DNA from 2 places in the Synechococcus sp. MU1655 genome. Region 1 is predicted to be linked to the other one. Evidence: predicted binding sites of a transcription regulator. Region 1 holds the regulator's gene; the other holds the start of a gene.
What was found. Region 1 encodes NtcA, which controls nitrogen genes in cyanobacteria. Its sites were predicted from a motif close to GTANCNNNNGNTAC; they were not measured.
Positions count from the first base shown of each region.

Region 2: the regulator NtcA is predicted to act here: its motif matches at 1,500-1,513, upstream of NCN04_RS04255 (ammonium transporter).

Region 1 covers NZ_JAKUHK010000023.1:6,618-9,734, reverse strand. Annotated here, with positions in the region: gene NCN04_RS02250 (RuvC family protein) at 1-95, opposite strand, end outside; gene NCN04_RS02245 (DUF3084 family protein) at 92-1,222, opposite strand; gene ntcA (global nitrogen regulator NtcA) at 1,274-2,008, opposite strand; gene rph (ribonuclease PH) at 2,100-2,825, opposite strand; gene NCN04_RS02230 (cob(I)yrinic acid a,c-diamide adenosyltransferase) at 2,960-3,117, shown strand, end outside.
Region 2 covers NZ_JAKUHK010000053.1:5,635-8,751, forward strand. Annotated here, with positions in the region: gene murJ (murein biosynthesis integral membrane protein MurJ) at 1-634, opposite strand, end outside; gene sfsA (DNA/RNA nuclease SfsA) at 715-1,467, shown strand; gene NCN04_RS04255 (ammonium transporter) at 1,598-3,070, shown strand.

The DNA.
Region 1 (3,117 bases):
ATCACCATGCCTTGCAGAACCGTGTTCGTTGAGATGTCTGCAAGGAGCAAGCCGCATTTGCTTCGGCCAGGATCTAAGGCGACGACGCGTGTCATGGACTGAGTCGCAACTGGATGGCGATGGGATCGGCGGTCTCGCTGCGCCGCAAAGCAACCGCTTCGAGCGAAGCGAGACCGCCATTGCGGTCGATCAGCTCTTGGCCCAGCACATTGATGGCATTCACATCGAACTGCAGCCCCTTGCTGAGAGATCCGCGTCGTTGCACCTCGGCCAATGTGGAGGCAAGGAGAAGATTCAGTCGGTTGCGAACGGCTTCAGGGTTGCGCTCATTGCTCGCGAGGGTGGTGCGGGCCAGGATCTCCCCCTCTCTGGTTACCGTGACATTGGGAAGCACTTCCGGGAAGGCATACACAACGGTTTCACCCAGAAGCACATTGGCTGCTGAACGAATGTTCACAACCCAGGTGCCAGGTTTGCGAATCGTTTGTTCCAAGCGTTTGATGTCGGGTCGCGGAACCAGCAGGATCTGACGCTCTACCGGTTGGCCAGGGAGCGCTTGTTGATAGGCCTGAAGATTGGCATCTCGTAGTAACTGATCGATCACCGTTTTTGCCTGATCGGGGCGTTCGAGCTTCAAGGTCACGGTTGCAAGCGGCTGCCCACTGCTGATGGCGACATTTCCGCGACGCAGGGCGAGGAGATTGTCTTCCAGTTGATTGAGTTCTTTCTCGCCACTGCGAATTTGAGAGCGCACGGCTGAGAGCTCCTGTTCGGTGCGTTGAATCTCAATATCTTTCGCATCCACGTCTTGGCTCAATCGCTGTCGCTCTGCCTCCAGGGATCGGGTTTGCTCCTGGAGTGGCTTCAGGGTGCGACGCAGTTCTGCCGCGCGCTGTTGGGCGGTTGTGAGCTCTTTGCCAGCTTGTGTCTGAGCGCGTTTGCTTGTTTTGAGGTCGGCGCGACTGCTCCGCAATTTCGCTTCGAGAGCATTCAGTTCAAACAGGCCCACCCTGAGCTGTCGACTGACCAACAGCAAGAGTCCGAGTGAAAGGGCACTAATCAGGCTGCCCGTTAACACCGTAATCACCACGGCCGTGCGTTTGGGACGCAGTCCAAGCAAGCTCAGTCGAGCTTTCCCCACGCGAGATCCAAGACGGTCTCCCAGGGTTGAGAGCACGCCTCCAAGCACAAGAAGAGCGAGAAGTAGGAACCAGCCGGTCACGGAGAACGAAGGGTCAGAGTTCGGATGGAAGCTCCATCTTCACCTGCATGGTCAGCTGAATCGCTTGGCGAGAGCGATTGGATCGAGAACAGTGATCTTTTTGCGATCGATATCGACAAGGCTGGACGCCTTGAGATCACCCAAGAGACGAGTGATCGTGACGCGTGTGGAGCCGATGGCCTCGGCGATGGCTTGATGTGAGAGGCGAAGGTCGATGGTGATGCCCCGTTGACCAGGCACTCCGAAATCTCGACAGAGCACCAGCAGAAAACTCACCAGCCGAGACGACATGTCCCGATGGGTGAGCGTTTCGATCATCGTTTCGGTCTGGAGAATCCTGCTGGACAGACCTTGCAACAACAGCAATCCCACACTGGTGTCAGCTTCGATGGCCTGCCGCACTGATGTGGCGGGCGCCGTGACCATCTCCACTCTGGTGAAAGCGATCGAGTGATAAAAACGATCAGAGCGATGACCTGTCAATAACGACAGAACGCCAAACAAGCTGTTTTCTCGTAACAAGGCAACGGTGATTTCTTCGCCGGATTCGTACACCCTTGAGAGGCGAACTGCACCGCGACGAATGAGGTACACCTTTTCTGCTGGATCGCCGGGGAAAAAGATGGTTTTCCCCCGTTCCACCATTTCGGAATTGGCTCCATCGAGTCCCCGAATGACGTCTTGAAGAGTGCGGTTGGATGGAACCGCGGGGGTCCCGAAGCTCGAGGCCGCCGGGCGAATTGTTGGTGGTGCATAGCGGCTGAAGCCGCGGCTGACCTCAGCCATGTTCCCAGCGCGTCTTACGAGATGTTATGGATCAGCCAACCCGGCTCGTGTAGCAAGGAACACGAAATGCTGCCTTGTCCTGAAGCGGAGTTCATGTAGCTGAAAGAGCCGCACGTTGATCACCCATGATTTTTTTGAGCCCAGGCTCGGCGAGGTCCAGGAGGGCATTGAGCTGGTGGCGGCTAAAAGGAGCTCCTTCTGCAGTGCCCTGTAGTTCCAGCAATTGTCCCTCTCCGTTCATGACGACATTGAGATCCACGTCGGCATGGCTGTCTTCGCTGTAGTCGAGATCGAGAAGGGGGCGGTCTTGAATCACGCCAACGGAGACAGCTGCCACCTGAGCTTGGACAGGGTTGGTGTTGAGAACCCCTTGTTGAACAAGCCGTTCACAGGCTCGTTGCAGCGCGACCCAAGATCCGCTGATCGCCGCGGTACGGGTGCCGGCATCCGCCTGAATCACATCACAATCAATTCTCAACGTGTTCTCGCCGAGAGCTTCCATGTTGATGGCGGCGCGCAGGCTGCGACCAATCAGGCGCTGAATCTCCTGGGTGCGTCCACTTAATTTGAGCAGCTCTCTGTTTTGACGCTCTGGAGTGGATCCAGGAAGGAGTCGGTATTCGGCACTCAGCCATCCCTGGCCTTGATCTTTGCGCCAGCGAGGGACACCTTCCTGATGGCAAACGCTGCAAAGAACAGCGGTCCGTCCGCTGTGAATGATCACTGAGCTGAGGGCAAATCCCATGGGATCCCAGCTGATCGAGAAGGGGCGAAGATCACCCGGCCGACGTCCGTCATTGCGAGAGGTGTCGGTCATAAGTCCACGGTGCGGAGGTGCTTTGAGCCTGCCAGTTGGCTCGGCACACCATGGATGGTGTCAAAACACTTGTGCATTCAACTTTCACCGCTAGATTCATTCACATCCGGATTTGCCGGACTTCGGCGAATGTGATGACCGTCAGCCTCAGCCCTACCCATCATTCTCGTGAGTCGCGGACTGTTGACCACAGGACTCTCGAGCAAGCAGGGCTAAGGGGATTGCCCTCTGTCGAGGTTCGTCCACCCCTGCATTTGGTGGCTCCAGAAGGGCAGCTTGAGGTGCATACCGC
Region 2 (3,117 bases), on a different contig from region 1:
GCAGAAGCCATTGCAGAAAGGCACCGACCAGGGTGGATAACGCCAACACCACCCCTCCCCAGAGCGCGAGAGAGGGAGTTGAGATTGCGGATCCCGCCTGCCACCAGAGCAAACCGATCCCCACGATGAGGGCGAGGCTGGACATCAACGGCGAAATCGCCGGGATCCAGAACTCATCAGCAGCATTGAGCGATCCAAAGCCAAGGCCGATCAGACCAGCCAAGAGCGCCATGGGAGCCATCACTTGGAGTTGCACCGCGGCGATGCGATGCAACTCCGGATTAAGGCCAGGGCCGACGAGTGTGATCAATGGATCAGCTGCCAACACGAGAACGATCGTTAACACCAGCAGCAGAGCGCTAACCATCGTGTTCAACGTGGCCAAAATGTGCGCTCCCTCCTCTCTGGGACGGCGGCTGAGCACGCTCACCATGGCGCTATGAAATGGCCCGTTGATCCCTCCCAACAGGATCAAGAGGAATCCAGGAAGGACGTAGGCGTAGTTGTAAGCGTCGTAAGCAGCACCCACCCCGAAGGCTGCCGCAATCACCAACTGACGCACTAAACCGCCAACCTTGCTCAGCAACGTGCCGTAGGTCACGACCAAAGCAATGCGCTTGAGAGATCTCGCCATTCGTTGTCTCTTCACAGCCCTTCTGAGCGAGCATTCTCAACCCTGCGCCAGGCCACCATGGGCCGATTCAGCCAGCAACCATGACCGGTACGTCGATCCTTGAATTTCCAGCCCTCAGCGAAGGTGTGCTCCTAAAGCGCTACAAACGCTTTCTGGCTGATGTGGAGCTCAACGATGGACAAGTCGTCACGGTCCACTGTGCCAACACGGGGCCTATGAAAGGCGTGCTCCATCCCGGTGGGAGAGTCCGGGTGCGCCATGCCCCTTCCCCGAAGCGCAAGTTGGCCTGGACTTGGGAGCAAGCTGAGATCCCAAGCAGTGACGGAACGCTCTGCTGGGCTGGCATTAATACGGCTTTGCCGAACAAACTGATTCGGGCCCTGATTGAAGCCGGTGGACTCAAAGACCAGCTCGGCCCGATCAAGACCATCCGCGCCGAAGTGCCCTATGGCCTCAATCGCAGAAGTCGCATTGACTTATTGCTTACCCCAGACGACAGCGCCGACGATCAACGCCCCATCTACGTTGAAGTGAAAAACACCACCTGGTGTCAGGGCGAGGTTGCGCTCTTCCCAGACACCGTCACGGAACGGGGACAAAAACACCTGGAGGAACTGACGGCGCTCCTTCCTGATGCACGAGGTGTCCTGGTTCCCTGCCTGAGCCGGCCGGATGTCATCGCCTTCGCGCCGGGCGACAGCGCAGATCCCCGCTACGGGGATCTGTTCAGACAGGCCCTGGCAGCAGGGGTTGAGGTGCTGCCTTGCTGCTTCAGTTTTTATGAGGACCAGATCAAATGGGAAGGAGTCAGGACCGTTTGTCCTCGCCTGTAAAAAGGCTCAAATCATTGGGAAACGCACATTCGGTAGCAACAACGACTTAAAAAGTGTGCGCAGGCGAGCAGTTTTGGGAAGCGGAATAGGACTTCAGCGTCCTGCCTCTCTTGCAGTCCTGCTTTCTTCTATGACAACTGCTTACGAGTCGCCCAACACGCGACGCAAATCTCGCCTCCAGGAGGCAAGTCTTTTGGAGGGCCCGATGCTCCTCCTTCAAAGCATTCGCGGTTTTAAAACCAATCGCTCACTCTTGTGGCTTGGCTGCGTGCCACTGGCCCTTTTCGGTCTTGGGCTTTTCAACCTCTCGGCTCACGCCGCAGAGATGCCGGAACTCAATGCAGCATTTTTAGCCAACAATCTTTGGCTGCTGGTTGCGACGATCCTGGTGATTTTCATGAACGCCGGTTTCGCCATGGTCGAAGCCGGAATGTGCCGCCAAAAAAATGCGGTCAATATTCTCGCTAAAAATCTGTTCGTCTTTGCACTTGCCGTAACCGCCTACTGGTTCGTTGGCTATTCGTTGATGTATGGCAATGCCATTGCCGCTGGCTGGCTCTATTTCAACGGGTTGTTTTTTGATCCAGCTGTTACGCCCGAACTAATTTCAGAAGCTGGCCTTGTTCCAAGTGTTGACTTCTTGTTTCAGGCTGCTTTCGCTGGAACAGCAGCAACCATCGTTTCAGGCCTCGTCGCTGAGCGCGTGAAATTTGGCGAATTCGTGGTGTTTTCGCTCATTCTCACTGCATTCATCTATCCCATTGCGGGTAGTTGGGAATGGAATGGAGGCTGGCTGAACTCCGTTGGTGACAAAGAATTTATCGATTTTGCTGGTTCATCCATTGTTCACTCCGTTGGAGCCTGGGCTGGACTGATTGGAGCCATGCTTCTTGGCCCTCGTATCGGCAAATTCATTGATGGCAAGCCTCAGGCGATCCCTGGCCACAACATGGCCATTGCCACTCTTGGTGCACTGATTCTTTGGATTGGCTGGTATGGATTCAACCCTGGTTCCCAGCTCGCCATGGATCAGTGGGTCCCTTACGTTGCTGTAACAACAACCTTGGCGGCGGCTGGTGGAGCGATCGGTGCCACCGTGATCTCAACCCTGACCTCCGGCAAACCTGACCTGACAATGATCATCAACGGCATCCTTGCCGGCCTGGTGAGCATCACGGCAGGTTGCGGCAACCTCACTTTTGTTGGCTCCTGGGTTGCTGGTCTGATCGGCGGAATCATCGTTGTCTTTGCCGTATCAGCGCTTGACGCATCAGGCATCGACGATCCGGTTGGAGCCTTCTCAGTCCATGGCGTGTGTGGCGTCTGGGGAACTTTGGTGGTTGGTCTTTGGGGCTTTGATATCCAGGGGGATGGCTCTCCCCTCGGCTTGCTTGTCGGAGGTGGCATCAGCCAGCTCGGCATCCAAGCTCTCGGTTGTGCGGCCTATGCCATTTGGACGATCGTGACCTGCTGGATTGCTTGGTCCGTGATCGGTGGCTTGTTCGGAGGCATCCGAGTCACCGAGAAGGAAGAAGTGGAAGGCCTTGATATTGGTGAGCACGGAATGGAGGCCTATCCAGATTTCGTGTCATCAGGCCGATAACCCCTTCCATTAGCAGCATTTGATCTGCTCTTCACCCTGACCCATCC